Regions from separate parts of the Brevibacillus soli genome, predicted to be linked through region 1. Evidence: riboswitches for the same ligand, from Rfam matches in the RefSeq annotation. Region 1 holds a riboswitch; each other region holds the start of a gene.

What was found. A riboswitch is a leader RNA that binds a small molecule or an ion and turns the genes downstream of it on or off. The one in region 1 is predicted to bind S-adenosylmethionine.
Region 2: another riboswitch for S-adenosylmethionine. It lies ahead of ACE99V_RS06665 (1,2-dihydroxy-3-keto-5-methylthiopentene dioxygenase); the one in region 1 lies ahead of ACE99V_RS07610 (2,3-diketo-5-methylthiopentyl-1-phosphate enolase).
Region 3: another riboswitch for S-adenosylmethionine. It lies ahead of ACE99V_RS18165 (substrate-binding domain-containing protein); the one in region 1 lies ahead of ACE99V_RS07610 (2,3-diketo-5-methylthiopentyl-1-phosphate enolase).

Annotation. Positions count from the first base shown of each region.
Region 1 is NZ_JBIYSM020000013.1:62,650-69,267, forward strand. Features, by position in the region: gene ACE99V_RS07590 (ABC transporter ATP-binding protein) at 1-537, opposite strand, end outside; gene ACE99V_RS07595 (GNAT family N-acetyltransferase) at 689-1,261, opposite strand; gene mtnA (S-methyl-5-thioribose-1-phosphate isomerase) at 1,339-2,379, opposite strand; gene mtnK (S-methyl-5-thioribose kinase) at 2,376-3,602, opposite strand; SAM riboswitch class I at 3,698-3,830, opposite strand; SAM riboswitch class I at 4,022-4,123, shown strand; gene ACE99V_RS07610 (2,3-diketo-5-methylthiopentyl-1-phosphate enolase) at 4,354-5,568, shown strand; gene ACE99V_RS07615 (2-hydroxy-3-keto-5-methylthiopentenyl-1-phosphate phosphatase) at 5,565-6,242, shown strand; gene ACE99V_RS07620 (methylthioribulose 1-phosphate dehydratase) at 6,239-6,618, shown strand, end outside.
Region 2 is NZ_JBIYSM020000011.1:64,216-70,833, forward strand. Features, by position in the region: gene trpB (tryptophan synthase subunit beta) at 1-452, shown strand, start outside; gene ACE99V_RS06655 (DMT family transporter) at 638-1,528, shown strand; gene ACE99V_RS06660 (MBL fold metallo-hydrolase) at 1,597-2,598, shown strand; SAM riboswitch class I at 2,712-2,820, shown strand; gene ACE99V_RS06665 (1,2-dihydroxy-3-keto-5-methylthiopentene dioxygenase) at 2,996-3,535, shown strand; gene ACE99V_RS06670 (ATP-binding protein) at 3,697-5,313, shown strand; gene ACE99V_RS06675 (futalosine hydrolase) at 5,506-6,159, shown strand; gene ACE99V_RS06680 (1,4-dihydroxy-6-naphtoate synthase) at 6,156-6,618, shown strand, end outside.
Region 3 is NZ_JBIYSM020000055.1:12,673-19,290, forward strand. Features, by position in the region: gene ACE99V_RS18150 (copper amine oxidase N-terminal domain-containing protein) at 1-604, opposite strand, end outside; gene ACE99V_RS18155 (hypothetical protein) at 640-1,701, opposite strand; gene ACE99V_RS18160 (TlpA family protein disulfide reductase) at 1,920-2,504, shown strand; SAM riboswitch class I at 2,579-2,700, shown strand; gene ACE99V_RS18165 (substrate-binding domain-containing protein) at 2,804-3,958, shown strand; gene ACE99V_RS18170 (sugar ABC transporter ATP-binding protein) at 3,985-5,520, shown strand; gene ACE99V_RS18175 (ABC transporter permease) at 5,498-6,511, shown strand; gene ACE99V_RS18180 (pectate lyase) at 6,590-6,618, shown strand, end outside.

The DNA.
Region 1 (6,618 bases):
ACCGTAGTAGGCTGTCGCCCAGGCAAGAAACGGCATGGGAATCAACGCCGCCAGGGTCAGCTTCCAGTCAATCGAAATCAGCATGGTCGCCAGAGTAAGGACCGTCATAAACAGGGAATCAACCAGCGTCAGCACCCCGACACTCGCCGTCTGTTCGATAGCCGGTATGTCGTTGGTGGCGACCGCCATCAGGTCGCCGGTGCGCCGGCGGTGGAAAAACGATGGAGTCATCCGCGTCAGATGAGCAAAAAGGCGGTCGCGCAGTGTACGCTCCAGAATCAGCGAGCCGCCGAACAACAGGTAGCGCCACAGGAAGCGCATGCCGTACAACAGAATGCCGAGCCCAAGCAAAACGGCAACGGTGGTCGCCAGGTTCCGTGGCGTCAAAGACGCATTCCGGATCTGATCCACCGTTTCGCCGATCAGTCGCGGCGGCCACAGCATCAATACGTCAATCACAAATAAAAAAAGAATGCCCAGGACGTATCGCTTCCAATAGGTTCGAAAAAACCAGGATAACTGCAGTAGAGTCTGCAATCCGGATCACCTCTCCATTTACCCGCCCGGCGCAGCGTTAGCTCGTGCCGGACGGGACCCTGTTATCGTTCCGAAAAAAGAAAGGGATGCGCCATTACGCAGCCCTTTTCACACTTATTTCCATCGTAGGTTACCTAATTTTTCTTGTCAATCAAGACTTTTCTATTAGCAAGCCGGATTTTACGTCCCATTCCGCTTTCAGCAATCCGTATACCGCGTGGTCGACGAAGTGGTCGTACAGCCATTCGTTGCTCCGGATGATCCCCTCCAGCTGAAAGCTCAGCCGCTCGGGAATCGCACGGCTTTTTACGTTGCCCACAGCCGCTGCGATGGTCACCTTGTTCAGGTTCCAATCCCCAAAAATCAATTGATCGATATAAGCAGCCACTGCCTCCGTCATCAGACCCTTCCCTTGATACCCGGCGGCCAGCCAGTATCCAATGGACGTCTTCCGATTGTTCCAGTCGATGTTGTGGACGCCCAGCGTACCCGCCAGCCTGCCGCGGTACCAGATACCGTAATGCTTGCCCTGCCGCTGGTCATCCTGCCGGATGGTCATGGCGATGAAATTCTCCGTGGCTTCCACCCGTTTGACCGCGTCCAGCCAGGGCAGCCACTGACGCAAATAGCCGCGGTTTTCCTCGGTCAGCCGGAACATCTCCTCCGCATCGGCCATCTCCAGCTGCTTCAAATGGGCATCTTGTGACAATTCCATTCGCTTCATGCCAGCTCCCCTTTCTTCCCGAAGATGAAACAGCGCCCATCATTTTTTCCAAATGTGGACGCCTGATTTCCGTATCCTTACTGTTTGCTTTTCCTGATCTCTTCCGGTTTGTAGATGCCGTTTTCCGTGACGATCGCCGTAATGTAGCGCGCCGGAGTTACATCAAAAGCGGGATTGTACACCTTGATGTTGTCCGGTGCCACCTGTTTTCCCAGACCATGCGTAATTTCTTCCGCCGGCCGCTCCTCAATGGGGATTTCTGCACCGGTCGGCGTCTCCAGGTCAATGGAGGAAAGCGGCGCCGCCACGTAAAACGGGATGTTGTGAGCATGAGCCAAAACGGCTACGCCATACGTGCCGATTTTGTTCGCCACATCACCGTTTGCCGCCACGCGGTCGGTACCGACGATGACCGCTTGCACTTTTCCCTGCGCCATTACCATGGCCGCCATGTTGTCGCAGATCAGGGTAACGTCAATGCCTGCCTGTTGCAGCTCGTACGCGGTCAGACGCGCTCCCTGCAGCACCGGACGGGTCTCGTCTGCGTATACCTTGAGGTTCCAGCCGCGTTCTTTGGCCAGATAGAGCGGCGCCGTAGCCGTTCCGTACGCCGCCGTTGCCAGTGCACCCGGATTGCAGTGAGTGAGGATGCCCATTCCGTCCTGCAGCAGGGTCAGCAGATTTTCCCCGATTTGGCGGCATACGGCTTCGTCCTCCCGCTGAATGGCCAGCGCTTCGTCAAGAACCGCTGCCTTCAGTTCCGCCACCGGTTTGGCTCCCTCACGCTGCACTCTCGCCTTGATCCGGTCCAGTGCCCAAAACAGGTTGACGGCTGTGGGACGGGAGGTTGCCAGATAATCGGCCTGTCTATTGAGTTCCACCCAAAAATCCTCGTGTGTTTCCGCCTTGCTTTCCCGAACCCCCAGGTACACCCCGTAGGCTGCTGCCATGCCGATGGCGGGAGCGCCGCGTACCTGCAGATGGCGGATGGCCGCCCACACCTCTTCGGCTTTGGTCAAGGGAAGATAAATCGTTTCAACTGGTAACCGCGTCTGGTCCAGCAGGCGGAGGATGTCTCCGTCCCACTTGACCGGCGCGAACTGCGTGCTGGTCGTCATACTGCCGCCTCCTGATTGTATCGTGCTGCTGCCGTGCGTACAACGTCGGTGATATCTGTCGCCTGTTCGATTTTACCGCGTTCCAGCACAAGCGCCTGCCCGATCGCCAGCGCCAGACGTTCCGCTTCGGCGCGTACCTGTTCATCCGCGATTGTGTTGAGATCGGCGACGCCGGCCAATCCGATTACGCGGCGCATTATTTTGCAGCCGGCAAAGCCTGCCGCGTCCTGGATGAGGCGCTGGACGTACTCCTGCCAGAAGCCTTCCACGTGGGCGCTGCGCTCTTTCGCCTGCTTGTGCCAGAGTTGGACAAACTGGGAGACAAACTCGTTCCAGACGTTTTCCACGGTTTCCAACAGGTATTCGCGATACGCTTCCCGTTTTCCTGTGTCAGCCTGCAATCCGTGCTGGCCGGCATAGTTAAGCAGCAGATTGGCAATGACCGCTCCGATGTCAAACCCGATCGGTCCATAGTACGCAAATTCCGGATCAATCACTTTCGTGCTGGACTCGGTCACAAAGATGCTGCCCGTGTGCAAATCGCCGTGCAGCAGGGCTTCCGCGCGAGTGAGAAAATCGTATTTCAGTTTGGCGATTTCCCGCTTGAGCGGCGCGTTTTTCCAGATGGCCTCCACGTCTTCGCGAATCAGCGGGTTGAAATTGTTGGTCGGCGCGTTTTCATAAGGGTCTGTAAACACGAGATCTTCGGTAATTTTGCATAATTCCGGATTTATGAATGTTCCGACCAGGGCTTTTTTGTCATAGGGATGCGCCCCCAGATCGGACGTATGGAACAACGTCTGTGCCAGGAAACGGCCGATGTGCTTGGCGAACTGCGGATAGCGCCTTCCTTCGATTAGCCCTTTGCGCATAATGGTGTGATCGCTCAAGTCTTCCATGACCGTCAAGGCCAGTTCCTGATTGAAGTGATACACTTTCGGCACCAGATCCGGCACGTATTTGTACTGAATCCGCAGCGCCTCGCTCTCAATCCGCGCGCGGTCCACTGTCAGCGGCCACGATTCGCCGACGACACGCGCGTACGGCAGCGCCTGCTTGACGATGACGCTTTTCCCGGTCGCCTCTTCCTTGATGTGAAAGACCAGGTTCAGGTTGCCGTCCCCAATCTCCCGGCTGGTCAACTGAGCTCCTTCTGAAAACAGACCCGGCAATGATTTGACATACTCCACTGCTTCCTGTTCCGTTAATGCGCGATAAGCCATGTATTTCGATCCCCTCTCACGAGAATGTTCAGAATACGAAAAAAGACCTCTTTCCGAAGAAAAGAGGTCGTTGCAGTCGCAGCGCGTATAGCTCCCCCTTATCTTCCAGAATCATTTGTTTCTGCAGGAATTAGCACCGTGCACATCCTCTTTTTCGCTATGGGAAAAAGCGGCGTGTCGGTTGCCGGGTTTCATCGGGCCAGTCCCTCCACCGTCTCTGGATAAGGTAATCCAATCGCTATTCAATTTGACTTAGCTAGAATCATACACGCCGTTTTTTCCAGTGTCAATATCCTTTTTGATCGCAATCTTCGACCGGAAAACGAGGGTTGACTCCTGGTCGTGATCGTCATATCATGAGGGTAACTCATGCTTCTTCAACCATAGACAGGCAATCACATAGCGTGGAAATACAAAGACTCTTATCGTGAGATGGCTGAGGGACTGGCCCTATGATGCCCGGCAACCGGCGCTTGCCTGACAGGTACGCGAAACGGTGCTAAATCCTGCGGAAATAAGGGTCAAAATAGGTAATGTTTTCCGGACTATTTTGACTACCTTACCGAGAGATGAGAGGAGACGTAACGTTTGATATGCAACGAAAGCGCCTCCCTCTCGCAGGGAGGCTTTTTTGGTAAATAAGAATCGTAATAAATTCTTAATTACACAAGTGCAACTAGGCAGTCGCCTGCGCATAAGCTTGGCGCCAGCCAAGTTTTCTATGCTGGTAAAAAGGAGGCTTTCCTGAAAAATGAGCGAGCAGCGTATCCTCGTAACCTATTTGACCCAAGCGAAAGACCTGCAAAAGAAGGCGGAAGCGATCGCCGTGGGTATGACAGTCGGTTCCTGGACCGATCTGCCGGCAGCCAAGCAGGCAGAGCTTCGCCCGTATCTGGGGGAAGCGGCGGGCGTCCAACCGCTTGAGACATTGGAAAACGGCGTGACGCGCGGCACCGTCACCGTCAGCTACCCGATCCGCAACTTTACCGCCGACATTCCCTCCCTTTTGACCGGGATCTTCGGCAAACTGTCCATGGACGGCAAAATCAAGCTGGTTGACATACAATTTCCTGAAGCGTTTCTAGCCGCCTTTCCCGGGCCCAAATTCGGGATCGACGGTCTGCGCGACCGCCTCGGTGCCTATCGTCGCCCCTTGTTGATGAGTATTTTCAAATCATGTCTGGGACTGCCGTTTGAGGACCTGAAGACACAGTTTCGCGCTCAGGCTCTCGGCGGGGTTGACCTGGTGAAAGATGACGAAATTTTCTTTGCAGACGACCGCGCTCCGTTCCTGGAGCGGATTAAAGCGTTCGGGAAGATCGCCGCTGAAGCGGAGCAGGAGACGGGAAAACCGGTTCTCTACGCGGCCAACCTGACCGGACCGACACACGAACTGCTGGATCGGGCAAAACGCGCGGCAGAGGCGGGAGCCCACTGCCTGCTGTTCAATGTGCTGGCGTACGGCTTTGACGTCCTGCACCGCCTGGCCGCCGATCCGGACGTACACGTGCCGATTATGGCCCATCCGGCGCTCGCCGGGGCCCTGTATCCCTCGCCTGACTACGGCATCGCCACTCCCCTGCTGCTGGGCAAGCTGATGCGTATCGCAGGGGCGGACCTGGTGCTTTTCCCTTCACCGTACGGAAATGTTGCCCTCGACAAAGGAGAAGCGCTGCAGCTGGCCGCCCATTTGACTGAACCGCAGGAGTCTCTGCGCCGTTCGTTCCCGGTGCCGTCTGCAGGCATCCACCCTGGTCTGGTGCCGCAGCTCTATGCCGACTTCGGCATCGATCAGGTGGTCAATGCCGGCGGCGGCATCCACGGACATCCAGGCGGTGCGACAGCGGGTGCGAAGGCGTTTGCGGCAGCCATCGACGCGGTTGTGGCGGGACGCACGCTGGAACAAGCGGCGGCAGAATCGGAAGCGCTGGCTGTCGCCCTCAAGAAATGGGGGGGAAGCAAATGAGCAAGAAACTGGTGCTGTTCTGCGACTTCGACGGAACCATCACAGAAAAGGACAACATTGTTGCGATTATGAGACAGTTCGCTCCCCCTCAGTGGGAAGCGTTGACCCAGCAAATTTTGACGCAGCAAATAAGCATACGCGAAGGTGTCGGCAAGCTGTTTACCCTGCTGCCCTCCTCGCAGCGAGCAGAAATTACCGACTTTATCGTCAAGGAAGCGACCATCCGACCCGGCTTTGCCGAATTTGTCCGCTTCTGCAAGGAGCAGGATATCGAACTGCTGATTACCAGCGGCGGCATCGACTTTTTTGTCGGCCCGATCCTCGCTCCGTTTAAACTGGATGTGCCGATTTACTGTAACGGCAGCGACTTCAGCGGTGATCACATCGCCATTACCTGGCCGCACAGCTGTGACGAGCACTGCACAAACGACTGCGGCATGTGCAAAACGTCCATTATCCGACGCTATGATCCAAAGAAGCACTTCCGCGTCGTGATTGGCGATTCGATTACCGACCTGGCCGGTGCAAAAATTTCCGACTTTGTGATCTCACGCTCCCTGCTGACGCAGAAGTGCGAGGAATTGAACCTGCCGCACCGCTCGTTCACTACCTTTTACGATGTCGTCGAAATTCTGCAAACCTTGCATGCCGAACTGGAGGTGGAGACTGTATGACCACAACCCTGGAACAACGACTGGACGCCTTCCGCCGACTGGATGACGCAAAGCTTACCTTTGCTCGCCGCGACTGGTTCCCCGGTACGAGCGGCAATCTGTCCATCAAGCTGACGGACCAGCCGCTGCAATTTGCCGTCACGGCCAGCGGCAAAGACAAAACCAAGCTCTCTCCCGAAGATTATCTGGTGGTCGATGGCGATGCGCGCCCGGTAGAGGCGACCTCCCTGAAGCCGTCGGCAGAGACACTGATTCACGCCGTCGTGTACAAAAAGTTCCCGCAAGCGGGTGCCTGCTTCCACGTACACACGGTGTGGAACAACCTCATCTCCGAGCTGTACTTTGGCCAGCGGGCCTTTTCCATCCAAGGGCAGGA
Region 2 (6,618 bases), on a different contig from region 1:
GCAATGCGATTGGAGCATTCGCTCACTATTTGCACGAAGAAAAGGTCCGTCTGATTGGTGTGGAACCAGATCAAGCGGCTACGCTGACACATGGTGTTCCCGCTGTCATCCATGGTTTTAAGTGTTTGGTGCTGCTTGACGAAGAGGGAAACCCGCAGCCAACCTACTCCATTGCAGCCGGATTGGATTATCCCGGAGTGGGACCAGAGCACAGCTTTTTAAAAGAATCGGGACGGGCTGAGTATTATACGGTAACAAATGAAGAAGTCTTGGAGGCTTTCCAGGTTCTGTCTAAAACGGAAGGCATACTGCCTGCCTTGGAGAGCTCACACGCAATCGCTTATGCATGTAAGCTGGCTCCCACCATGAACAAGGACCAAATCATCATTGTGAATCTCTCTGGCAGAGGAGATAAGGACGTAGAACAAGTGTTTCACATGTTGAAAAAGTAGACTTGTTTCCACATTCACTGGGGACGGTAACCTCTCTTCCGAACGAACGGAACAGAGGTTTTTTTCTTGACCCTATATGACATACAACGTTATGAAGCTTCAGCTTATGGACTTTTCCGCGGACCTCATGTACGATAACGCATGTATTGAGAACAATTTCGGATTGGGCGAAAGAAGGCTGTGCCATGATTCGATCATACCTGCTGCTCCTTTTTTGCGTTACGTTGTGGGGGAGCAATTTCGTATTCGGCAGTATCCTCGTCAAGGAATTTCCTCCTTTGTTCCTGGCAGATGTTCGATTGCTATTTACCTCTCTGTTTTTACTGGGATATGCCTGGTATACAAAAAAATTTGTTAAAATCAGGCGAAGAGAGTGGGGATTGTTACTATTACTCGGCCTGATTGGAACGCTTGCAAACCAGACTGCGTTTTTCACCGGATTGATGACCACCGACGCTACCACTGCCTCTTTGATCCTTTCGCTATCCCCGATCGTAACGGCTGTACTGGCCTCCTTTTTTTTAAAGGAAAAGTTTACTCTGAGAATGATCGTTGGATCGTTGTTGGCACTGATCGGTACATTCTTCGTTGTTGGCAGCGGCGCAGGTTTGACTGTTTCCTTCGGTGTATTGTTTATTTTCATCGCGATGGTAACATTTTCGTCATCGATGATTATCATCAGAAAACGGACGGAAAGCATGGATCCGTTTATCGCAACCGTATATGCGACCGTTGTCGGTGCTCTTTTCATGACGCCCGCCGCATTCTTCACAGTTGACTCATCATCAGCCATAAGTCGCGATGTTTGGGCTTGGTTGCTGTTGATTGCGACTGCGATTCTGATGCAGGGTGTATGCGGAATTGTGTGGAATCAGCAGTTAATGATAGTGGGAACGGGGAGAGCCGCGATCTTTCTCAATTTGCAGCCGTTTGTTGCCATGTTGGTGGGGTTCCTTCTGCTTGGTTCACAGGTGACTCATATCCAAGCGTCAGGATCACTGCTGATAGTGGCTGGAGTGATCGTGGCAACGGTTCGTTCACAGAAAGAGTACGAAACAACAGAATTTGCTGGGTAAGGACCCTTGTTTCGTGTTTGTACATAGGGTAAGAAATCGAGAAAGAACTTTTTGATCAGGAGGTACTTATGGTTGCACAGGCAGAATCCATGATTCAGGTGAAGATTCCCATTCCAATCCCGCTTAAAACGGTCAACACGTATCTGTGTCAGACCCATGATGGATGGGTCATCATTGATACAGGCCTGGATACGCCTTCAGCAAGAGAGACCTGGATGAATGCCTTTAGGGAAAACAACATCGATTTTACGAACGAGGTACGCCAGATCGTTATCACTCATTACCATCCTGATCACATAGGATTGGCCGGATGGCTGCATCAAATAACCGGCGCTGAGGTGATGATTTCCTCGGAGGGAAAAAGAGCGTCAGAGAAAGTGTGGCTGAATCATCGGCAAAACGCAGAGACGATCAGCAGTTTCTTCATTACTCACGGAATGCCTCTCCATGACGGGAATGAGATCAAAACGCATATGGAAGACTTCATGAAATACCTATCACCTTTGCCTGATATGTCTGAGATTGAGGAAGGATATCTGTTGGAACTGAAGGGAGGCACATATCGTGCCATCCACACTCGCGGACACTGTGACGGACATTTTGTCTTCTATGACGAAAACTTCGGTTTCCTTATCGGCGGAGATCAGATCCTGGACAAAATTTCACCCAATATCAGTTTATGGCCAACCTTTGATCCGAATCCGCTTCAATCGTTTATCGATTCCTTGCAGGCTTTGAAACCATTGCCGATTCACAGAATTTTTCCGGGTCACGGTCCCATCATTACCCAAGCGCAGATGAGAATCGAACAGTTGCTCCAGCATCACCATGAGCGATTGGAAGAGATTGTTTCGTATTTGAAACAGGATGGCAGACAAACAGCCTATCAAATATGCCGGAAACTTTTCCACTCGCGTCAGTTGGATCTTCATCAGCTTCGCTTTGCGATGGCGGAGACACTCGCTCATCTCGTGTTTCTCGAATTTGAAGGGAAAGTGAAGCGAGACGCGCACGAAAATGCTTCCCGCATGAACGATCGCGAATCCATTGTTCATTGGTGCCTTTCCTGATAGGAACTCGTTGATCCTTTTAAAACGATAATCCTATTGACAAAGTCGGAATTGAATATTAAAATGTGAACATTCAAAAGGTATTCATTTATGAGTGAATGAAATACAGTTCTTTCTTATCGAGAGAGGTGGAGGGAAAGGCCCAATGAAACCTCGGCAACCCATTCTGACCGGTCAGGTGAAGGTGCCAATTCCTACAGGAGAGATCCTGACAGATAAGAAGTGTTCCCCATGCTTTGATGCATATATGGTGTGCTCCTTCTATCTGTCAGAAGGAGTTTTTTCTTTACTCATGAAGGGAGTGAGATTGGGGAGAGTCGCGTACATTTGTGATACTTTGCTACAATATGTATTAGTAATATTCCGATAACAACCACATGAGAAAGAGGGATGACAAATGGCTCAAGTTCGAATTCGCAATACGAATGAACGGATTACGGGGAATGAAAATGTGAAGGCGTTTTTGGAAAAACATGGGGTTCTTTACGAGCACTGGGATGCAAACAAGCTCCCTGCCGAATTGCGGGAGAAATTTACTTTAACCGACGAAGAAAAAAATCAAATTCTTTCCACCTTTGATGCAGAAATTCGAGATTTGGCAAAACGCAGGGGATACCGTACTTGGGATATCGTAGCGTTATCCGAGGAAACCCCCAATCTTGATGAGTTGCTCAAAAAGTTTGAAGCGGTCCATACACATACGGAAGACGAAGTGCGTGCGATCACTGCAGGAAATGGAATCTTCATCATCAAGGGATCAGACGATGTCGGCTATTTCGACGTCGAACTGGAAGCGGGTGATGTCATTTCCGTGCCGGAAAACAATCCGCATTTCTTTACATTGATGGAAAATCGCAGAGTAGTGGCTGTCCGTTTGTTTATTGAAACGGAGGGCTGGATTGCTCATCCATATGAGGACCCTGCTTTTACAAAGTAACATTCATCCGTAGAATCGGCAAAACGCCCGAATCGTGGGCGTTTTTTGCATTTTTTCAGGATACAGTGGCAATAAACAAAATTTTTGCAAAAAGTTGCACAGGAATTGAAACAAAAGAAAAGAATATGTAGTTCAACATTCCTGTTTTTTTGGGGGCAATTATGATAACCAATTCCTACATCTATTATTTGGTTCTTTCTCTAGCATATGTTGTCTCCATTTTAACGGTTTTAAAGAGTCATGATCACTATATAATAGAATTCTGTTTCTTTTTCTTTTTGTTCATTGGCACGCTTTTCGCATCGAACGCAACAAGTTTTACTTTGGCCATAAGGCCGCTTTACAAAAAAACAAAAGCCGTATCGGAATTAACCAAAGAAGACTACTCCAATTTGTTGCGCCAACAGCAAGGAATGACGTTTGCATTTGTGAAAGACAATAACCGATTTATACATACCGTTTGCGATGGCAAGCTGCTATATCGACTCGGTTTAAAGCCAGAGGATGTAGTCGGAAAGGAATTATACGATTTTTTACCACAGCATATTGCTTCCCAAAAAGAAATCTTCTATCAAAGAGCTTGGAACGGCCAAGAAGATGTTGCGTATGAAGGATGCATGAACGACATCGTATATTTGGCAACGCTTCGCCCCGTTTATAAGCATGGGCAGGTCGTGCAGGTCATATCATCGTGTATCGATATTACAACCCTGAAACAAACATTGTCAGCCCTGCACGAAAGTGAGGAACGCTTTCGACAAATTGCTGAGAACATTGATGAGGTGTTTTGGATTGCAGATCCTGTCACTCAAAAGTTTCTATATCTGAGTCCCGCCTATGAAAAAGTATGGGGATTATCGTGTAAAGAGTTTTTTCAAGATCCGAACAAGATGTTCAATGTCATTCATCCGGAGGATCGAGAGCGAATCGTAAAGGCTCAGGAAGAACTGGCAATGGGAACTTTTCACCAGGAATATCGAATCATACGTCCGAATGGAACGGTTCGTTGGATCAGAGATCGGGGATTTCCCGTAATCGTTGATGGGAAACTTCATCGGATCGTGGGCATTGCCGAGGATATTACAGATATTCGCGACAGCGAGGAGTTCCTCATCAAATCGGAAAAGTTGGCTGTGTTAGGCGAATTAGCTGCAGGAATCGCACATGAGATTCGAAACCCGTTGACCTCTCTCAGAGGATTTGTACAGCTCTTGCAGAAACAGCCAGAAGTGCAAAACGCCATCTTTACGGACATCATGCTTTCCGAAATCAATCGGATTAATGAAATTGTCGGGGATTTTTTAGTGCTGGCAAAACCAACAGCGTCGAACTATATGAAAAAAGATATTTGTGCCATTCTTCGACATGTGATTTTCCTGATGGAATCCATTTGTCATCTACGCAACATAAACATGGAACATACGTTTGATTGTGAACAGTATTTTATTGAGTGTGAAGAAAATCATGTTAAACAAGTCTTCCTAAACATCATTAAAAATGCCATGGATGCCATGCCAAACGGCGGAAAGGTCACCATAGAAGTAAAGCAGTGGAACCAACAACAGATTCGAATACGAATAAAGGATAACGGCTGCGGGATCCCGGAAGAAAGGATGCGTTCCATTGGAGAACCTTTTTATACCACAAAGGAAAAAGGAACTGGTCTTGGGTTAATGGTTAGCTACAGGATCATTCAAAATCACAAGGGGAAGATCGAAATAACGAGTAAGGTCGGGCAAGGGACGATCGTCGATATTGTACTGCCCTTAACGCCGTGATTCTTATCGAATCGATCGCCTGAATCGCACGTCATTGACGTGCCTTCTTTTTTATGCTCTTTACATAGAGTAAAGATCAAGTTACCTTTGAATAAGGGCTTCGAACGATAAGCATCATGGATAACAAATGAAGGAGATTGTACAGTGACATTTCATGCAAGCACGGGAACATCACCTAGAAACACGGGTCCGCTGAAATCAGGAACGCGAGTACTCGTCGTTACCTCTGTCGCAGCAGAGAGGGACGCAGTATTGCGTGGAGTCGGCAGCACCGGCAATTTTGACGTCCTGGCGGCTGGCGTCGGCCCGGCAGCCGCCGCAGCCAGCACGGCATCAGCGTTGGCAGCAGCCGATTACGGCTTGGTGGTGAGCGCGGGAATTGGCGGCGGTTTTGCCGGAAAAGCTGAAGTGGGCTCTCTCGTGGTGGCAAACGAGATTGTCGCCGCCGACCTGGGAGCACAGACCCCGGAAGGTTTCTGCAGTCTGGACGAGCTGGGTTTCGGCTCCACCCGTATTCCAGTTGACGCAGAACTGGTAACCCGGGTGACACAGGCACTGCAAGAAGCTGGACTGCCGGTCACGACTGGACCCGTGCTTACCGTATCGACTGTAACGGGTACCGCTGCTGCCGCCTTGGAGCTGGCCGCACGGGTGCCAGGGGCGACCGCCGAAGCGATGGAAGGGTACGGCGTGGCTACCGCTGCCCATGCTCGAAGTGTGCCCATCATGGAAATCCGCGCTGTCTCGAACACGGTAGGCCCACGAGACCGGGCCTCGTGGCGAATTGAAGAGGCTCTGCATGTACTGGAAACTGCGAGCTCAGTATTACGGGAGGTCTTGCAATGAGGATTGCCTTCTCACCATGTCCTAACGACACTTTTATTTTCCATGCCTGGGTACACGGATTGATCCCGGGCGCGCCTAAACTTGATGTTACTTACGCGGACATCGACGTCACCAATAGTCTGGCAGCTAGCCCCAACGGACCGGAAGTGCTGAAGATTTCGTATGCGGCACTGCCTTGGGTGCTCTCCGAGTATGCGCTGCTTCCCTGCGGAGGGGCGTTGGGCAGAGGATGTGGTCCACTGGTTCTGACAAAAAGCAGTACGACCGAAAAGGATCCGGCAGTACTGGCCGGAAGACGGGTCGCGGTACCCAGTGAGCGATCAACCGCCTACCTGTTGTTCCGGCTGTGGGCAGCCCAGAATGTGCCAGGGGGCGTGGGCGAAATTGTCATTATGCCATTTCACGAAATCATGCCGGCGGTGCGTGATGGTCTTGTCGATGCCGGATTGGTCATCCACG
Region 3 (6,618 bases), on a different contig from region 1:
GAGTGATGTTGTACTGGAGCACGTCCCCTTTTTCCACCGATTCCAACAGCTTTGGAATGATGATGGCATCAAGCTGCTCCTGCATGCTTGTGCTGAAAGAGGCATCGCGTTTGCCTACGGTAGCCTGCAGAGAGCCTGCGTACAGTTCAATGGCCTGCTCAAGTGCAGCGCGGGCGGCGTCCTTTTTGCCTTGCGTGAGCGCGTCTTTGGCCACGACCTTGGTCAGGTTGGTGATCTCTGCGTAAAAGTAGCCCTGGAGGCCTTTGTCAACCGCTTGCTTTGCTTGCAGTGCAGAGTATTTGCCTGCGGCGGCGCCGTCCAATACAGCGATGATCAACGCGTCCGTATCAGGTATCAACGCTTGTACCTTCGCCTGGAAGCTGGTTATGTAAGCCGCTTTTACTTTTGCGATGTCCACGGTTTGGGCTTCAAACAGCTTCTTGATATCAGCAAACGCTTGTATGTCTGCCTTTTGCACGGACGTATCAGCCGTCAGTTTGAATGCTGCGGCTATAGCAGGTTGGCTCGAAGCAGTATCCGCATAAGCGGCAATCGGACTAAGCAGCATGGCAGCGGCAATCGAGGCGACAACAAATTTTTTCATGGTTGAATTTCACTCCTTGGTTTATAGATGAATGGTTAGATAAGTCCTTTTCGTTTGGCAATCCAAAAGGCTGCGCCGACGGCGATGGCCAGTCCGCCGATGACGGAGAGGGTGACCAACGGGTTCACCTTTGTCGCGACAGTTTGTTCTGCTGCCGGTTGAGCAGATGCGGCAGAAGACTGCTGCGAGCTTGTGTCCGACTGAGCGGGGCTTGACTTCATAGAAGCCGGCGGTGTTTCGCTTTGTGCCACAGCCGCAGGCGTCGGACTGGCGGCAGTCTGTCCGGCTGCAGTGGATGTATCCGGCTGTTTATCTCCGGAAGCTGGGGTTGCCGAGCTGTTGGAAGCTGCCGAAGCTGGTTTGGCTGTCCCTGTCTGCCGAGGAGTCGACTGAGGCGCCTGTGCAGCTGGCTTGGAGCTTGTCGCAGTCGCCGGAGCAGCGGTTGATGCTGACGGTTTGGCCGATTGTCCCTGCGGCGCGGTGCTCTTGCTTGGTGTGGGCTCTGCAGCCGGTCCCGGATTTGCCGACTTCAGCTGAAATAACGGTTTCAAGGCAGAACGGATCAATGCGGTCTGTTTTACAAACTCGTTTTTGTCGGAGGGAACGGTACCCACTCCGAACAGTCCGGGGTTCCCCAAAGCCTTCAGTGCATGGTCAAATGCGGTGTAGGCGGTTTTTGATGCGTGATCGCTGAGGTAGGGCGCCAGCACGTCGAGTGTTCCTCTTCCTTTTGCCAGAAGCAGCTTGGCCTTGGCGTAGTCACCAAACTGCTTTTCCGCATTGTCGAGACGGCGGTCTATGTTCATCACCAGCACTGCCTTGTAGTTATGTAAAGCAAGCTCCTTTTGCTTATTCGCAAAGTTTGCTTCCAGCTGCTGTGCCGTCTTGTCGCCAAACTCCAGAGCGATCTCCTTTTTGCGGCTGACAAACGCCTGATAGGCGCCGTTCCAATCCGCCGGGTTTTTTTGCAGCTTTGCGGCTATCTCTTTGTACGTCTCCGCCAATTCCTCCTTATTGGGATCGCCGTAGGAGTATGCGAAAGCCGAGGAGGGCAGCAGAAGCACAAGCACAAGCGCCAGCATAAGGCGTACGAACATCAGGATCCTCCTTCTCGCATAAATGATAATCATTATCAAATACCGGCCACTATTAATGATAAAGGCGGAAAGGAATTCCGTCAATAAGGATTTTCATTCTCACTCTCATTCTCATCTCACACCTATAACCGGAAAGTTCCGAATGTATCCTTTTTTTATTCTTTTTTCATGTTTGTGTGGTACACTGACAAAAAATTCTTGATCAGGGGTCGATGCACGTGTGGAAATGGATTCTAGCCCTTTTGGCAGCGTCGTTTGTGGCTGCGGTAACGTCAGCGGGATACTGGGTGTACAAACAAGTCGATGAAAAGCAGCAGGTGTCGGTGGAACGGCTGCAAAAATTTAAAAATCGCAAACCGCGGAATGACCTTCCTCATATCGGTTATCTGGCGCCGAAATTTGAGCTGCCTGCCGAGAACAACCAGACAGTTGGCCTCAACGGTCCGCATCACCAGCCAACCCTGGTCGTGTTTTGGTCCTCCTGGAGCTCACACTGCCAAAAAGAACTGGTACTGTTGGATGAGCTGTATCGCCAGAACGGAAAAAATCTCCGCTTTTACCTTGTGAACGACACAACCAATGACGATCCAAAGGAAGCGGAGCAGCTTCTTTTGGGCAAGTCCCTGAAACAAAGCGTGCTGTATGACCGGGATGGGAAAGTCGTGGAGGACTACGGCATTGAAGTGTACCCGACAGCCTTTCTTGTGGGAACGGACGGGAAGATTAAAGACCGCTGGGTGGGTACGCTGACGCTGGACGAATGGAAGGAAAAGCTGGTTAATTTGGAACTCTCAAAAAAATAATTGACGAACACCTGAGTGAGCATGTAAGATACTGCTAAATAAATTCGAGCGAAGAACTCGGAATTAAATAGATACTCTTATCGAGAGCAGGCTGAGGGACTGGCCCGATGAAGCCCGGCAACCGACCGTTTTCAGTGTTTTCACTGATAAGGCACGGTGCTAACTCCTGCAGGAAACGATTCCTGAGAGATGAGAGAGGTGTCCCTTTGAATAAAGAAGCCTCTTTCCTCTGGGAAAGGGGTATTTATTTTTTCTCCGGTCGTTCTTCCGCCAGAAGAATCTTTTTGGGGGAATCAACCATGTTCAAAAAAGGAGTAAGTCTGATCGTCATCAGTACCGTTTTGCTGACAGGCTGCACCAACGAACAGCCGCCTGCACCTACTGCGCAACCGACACAACAGCCTGCTTCCCAGCCGGCGGCAACGGCTCCGCAGCAACCGGCCAACACAGCGCCGGCATCGGCCAAGGCCTCTGTGGCGATACCAAGTGCCGTGGACAAAAAATTAAAAATCGCGCTGGTCAGCGAATTTTCCATCGGAACGTTTTCCGCTCAGTATCTGCAGGGCGTAAAGGATCAGGTAGGCAAGTTTGGCGGGGAAGTGATCGTCTACAACGCTGACGGCGACCTCGCCAAAATGGCGGCCCATCTCGATACCGCGATCAACCAAAAAGTGGACGGCATCCTCATTAATCACGGCCGGGCCGAAGCGCTGCAAGACGGCGTGGAACGTGCCGTAAAGGCAGGAATCCCCGTTGTTTCCTTTGACAACGATCTGGATCAGATAGAGGGTGTAACGGTGATTGACCAGGACGACTACAGCCTCGCCTGGCAGGGATTGAAAAACCTGGCGCAATCCATCGACGGCAAAGGGAACATCGTCTACATCTGGGTGGGCGGTTTCGCACCGATGGAGAAACGCAACCGCGTATACGAGATCTTCCTGAAGCGTTACCCCAACATCAAGGAGATTGCCCGCTTCGGCTCCGCTACGCCGAATACCGCACTGGACACGCAAGCGCAGATGGATGCGATCTTGAAAAAATATCCGAACAAAGGTGACATTGCGGCAGTTTGGGCTCCGTGGGACGAGTTTGCCAAAGGAGCGGTTCGCGCCATCAAGGCAGCCGGCCGCACGGAGATCAAGGTATTTGGAATCGATCTTTCCGACGAAGACCTGCAGATGATTCAAGAAAAAGAAAGTCCGTGGAAAGCGTCCGCCGCAACCGATCCAGCCGACATCGGACGGGTGCAGACCCGTTTTCTCTATCAAAAGATCGCGGGTGAGCCGACACCGAAGTACTTCTCGCTTGATCCGCACCTGGTAGCCAAAGAAAAGCTGCCTGATACACCGATAAACATGACGCAGCTGGGTGAATACGTGGATGGCTGGGGCAGAAGTGACGCCGCCGTCTCTTCGTGGATGCCGGCTCTGGAAAGCAAAGCAAAACAATAGATGAACCGTTGGGAGGAGGAAGAAGCATGACGGCCTCCGTACTGGAAATGAAGCAAATTGGCAAAAGCTACGGCGGAGTTGAGGCCCTTCGCGGAGTCGACTTTACTGTGCGGGGCGGGGAGGTTCACGCCATTCTTGGCGCAAACGGCGCGGGAAAAAGCACGTTGATGAAGATTCTCTCCGGCGCCGAGCAGGCAAGCAGTGGATCCGTATTCATCAATGGCCGGGAAGTGAGCATCAACAGTCCGCGGGGAGCGAAGCAGGCCGGCATTCATCTGGTTCAGCAGGAGGTGGACACCGGTCTGATCCCTTACCTGAGCGTGGCGGAAAATATCATGTTGGACCACAGCGCAGCTCAAAAGCGAGTGTGGTTTTCCCCGCGCCGGACGGTCGTACAGGCGGAAGAAATCGTGCGCCGGTGCGGGTTTTCCCTGCCTCTTAAGGCCACAGCAGAGGAGCTGACGCTGGCAGAAAAACAGCTCGTTCTTCTGGCTCGGGCGATCGTCCAGGACGTTCGGTTCGTCATCTTCGACGAGCCGACCGCTCCGCTCAGCCTGTCGGAAACGGAGGCCCTGTTCACGCTGATGGAAGCGTTAAAGGTAAAAGGGCTGGGTATTGTCTACATTTCCCACCGACTGCCAGAGGTATTTCGCATTGCCGACCGGATTACCGTGCTGCGAGACGGTCGTAAGGTTTGGGAGCGGGAGCGGGCGTCAACAGATGCTGACCAGGTGATTGCCGCCATGCTGGGCAGAAGCTTTGCAGAGGAGTTTCCCAAGGAGAAGGTGCCGATTGGCGATGTGATTTTTGAGGCCAAGCAGGTTCACGTCGGGCAAAAGGTAAAACGGTTTGACATCCGGCTGCGAGCGGGGGAGATCGTCGCGGTTGTGGGATTGGTGGGTGCGGGTAAAACGGAAGTCTCCCGCGCCCTGTTTGCGGCGGATCGCAAAGACGGCGGCGCCATTTTTGTCAGGGGCCGGGAAGTTCTCTGCCGCAGTCCGCTGGATTCCGTTCAGGCGGGCATCGTTCTGGTTCCGGAAGAGAGACGTCAGCAAGGAATTTTCGTGGAAGAATCGGTTAAGGACAATCTCACTCTGGCCAATTTGCACAGCTACACGACGTGCGGTTTCGTGAAAGCGCCCGAGGAAGAGAAGGCGGCACAGTCCATGGTAGACCGACTCGGGATCAAAACGGCCGGTCTTCAGCTGCAGGTGGGGCGCCTCTCCGGCGGCAACCAGCAAAAAGTGGCGATTGGCAAATGGCTGCTTACCGATGCCAGTGTGTTTTTGTTCGACGAACCGACCAAGGGAGTCGACGTCGGAGCGAAACAGGACATCTTCCGCCTCATTCAGCAGTTGGCCAAGGAACAAAAAGGCATTCTTTACTTTACCAGCGAAATCGATGAGGCATTAAACGTAGCCGACCGGGTCGTCGCCATGGAGGACGGACGAATCGTGAAAGAGTGGGACCGTTTTGAATGGACGAACGGATCGGTAACGGCTGAGACCGTGATGTACTATATAAGTGGGGGGAATCGCAATGGAAGCTGTTCTCCAGCATGAGAAAGCGAAACCGTCTAGAGGGTCGGTCTTGCAGCGGTACGGATCGCTGTTGGCCATCCTGGGCGTCATCCTGTTTTTCAGCATTGTCAATGAAAACTTTTTAAGCTATGCCAACTTGGCGGATATTTTGCGCTCGATCTCCATCGTCACACTGGTGGCGATCGGCGTCACGTTTTCACTGATCGTGGGGGGATTTGACCTGTCAGTCGGATCCGCAGTAAGCGTCTCCACGGTCCTTTCCGCCTCGTTGATGGTCTGGTACCGGCAGGAACTGCTTGTCGCCATTGTCGTTCCGCTTCTGGTCGGTTTGTTGATCGGTTTGGTCAACGCGTTTCTGGTCGTCAAGGTCCGGATTCCCGACATTTTGGCGACACTGGTTACCCTGTATGTGTTTCAGGGAATCCATCTCAGCTATACAAAGGGCTTTTCCATCTACAACAACATGCCGTTGACAGACGGATCGTCGGCGCCAGGCATCATTATTCCTTCGTTCTTGTTTATCGGCCAGGGTAAACTGTGGGGTGTACCGGTTCCCGTCATTTTAATGGTATTGGCGATTCTGATCGTCCATGTGTTTCTCACTTACACCCGGTACGGTCGATTCCTGTATGTGACCGGCGGCAACCTGGAAGCGGCCCGTCTCTCCGGCATTCCCGTTAACCGTTATCGCACCTTGGCCTATCTGTTGTCCGCACTGTTTGCTTCCATCGGCGGCATCGTACTGGCGGCGCGTATCGGAACAGGGCAGGTGATGGCCGGTGCCCCGTTGTTGATGGATGCGGTCGCTGCCGCGTTTATCGGCTTTTCCATCTTCGGTCAGGGCAAACCCAATGCGTTTGGTACCTTTTGCGGTGCCATCCTGATGGGGGTGCTGATGAACGGGCTGACGATGCTGAACGTGCCGTACTACGCGCAAGACATCGTAAAAGGCTTGGTGCTGGCAGGCGCTCTGACGCTGACCTACCTGCCCAAGTGGCGAAAAACCAGTTAACCTGTTGCAGCTCCCGGTGAACATTGCGGGGGCTGTTTTCTTTTGTTTGGGGGATGCTATCGGAACGGAGGTGATCGCATGCGCAGCCGAAAGTGGTTATCCGGAAT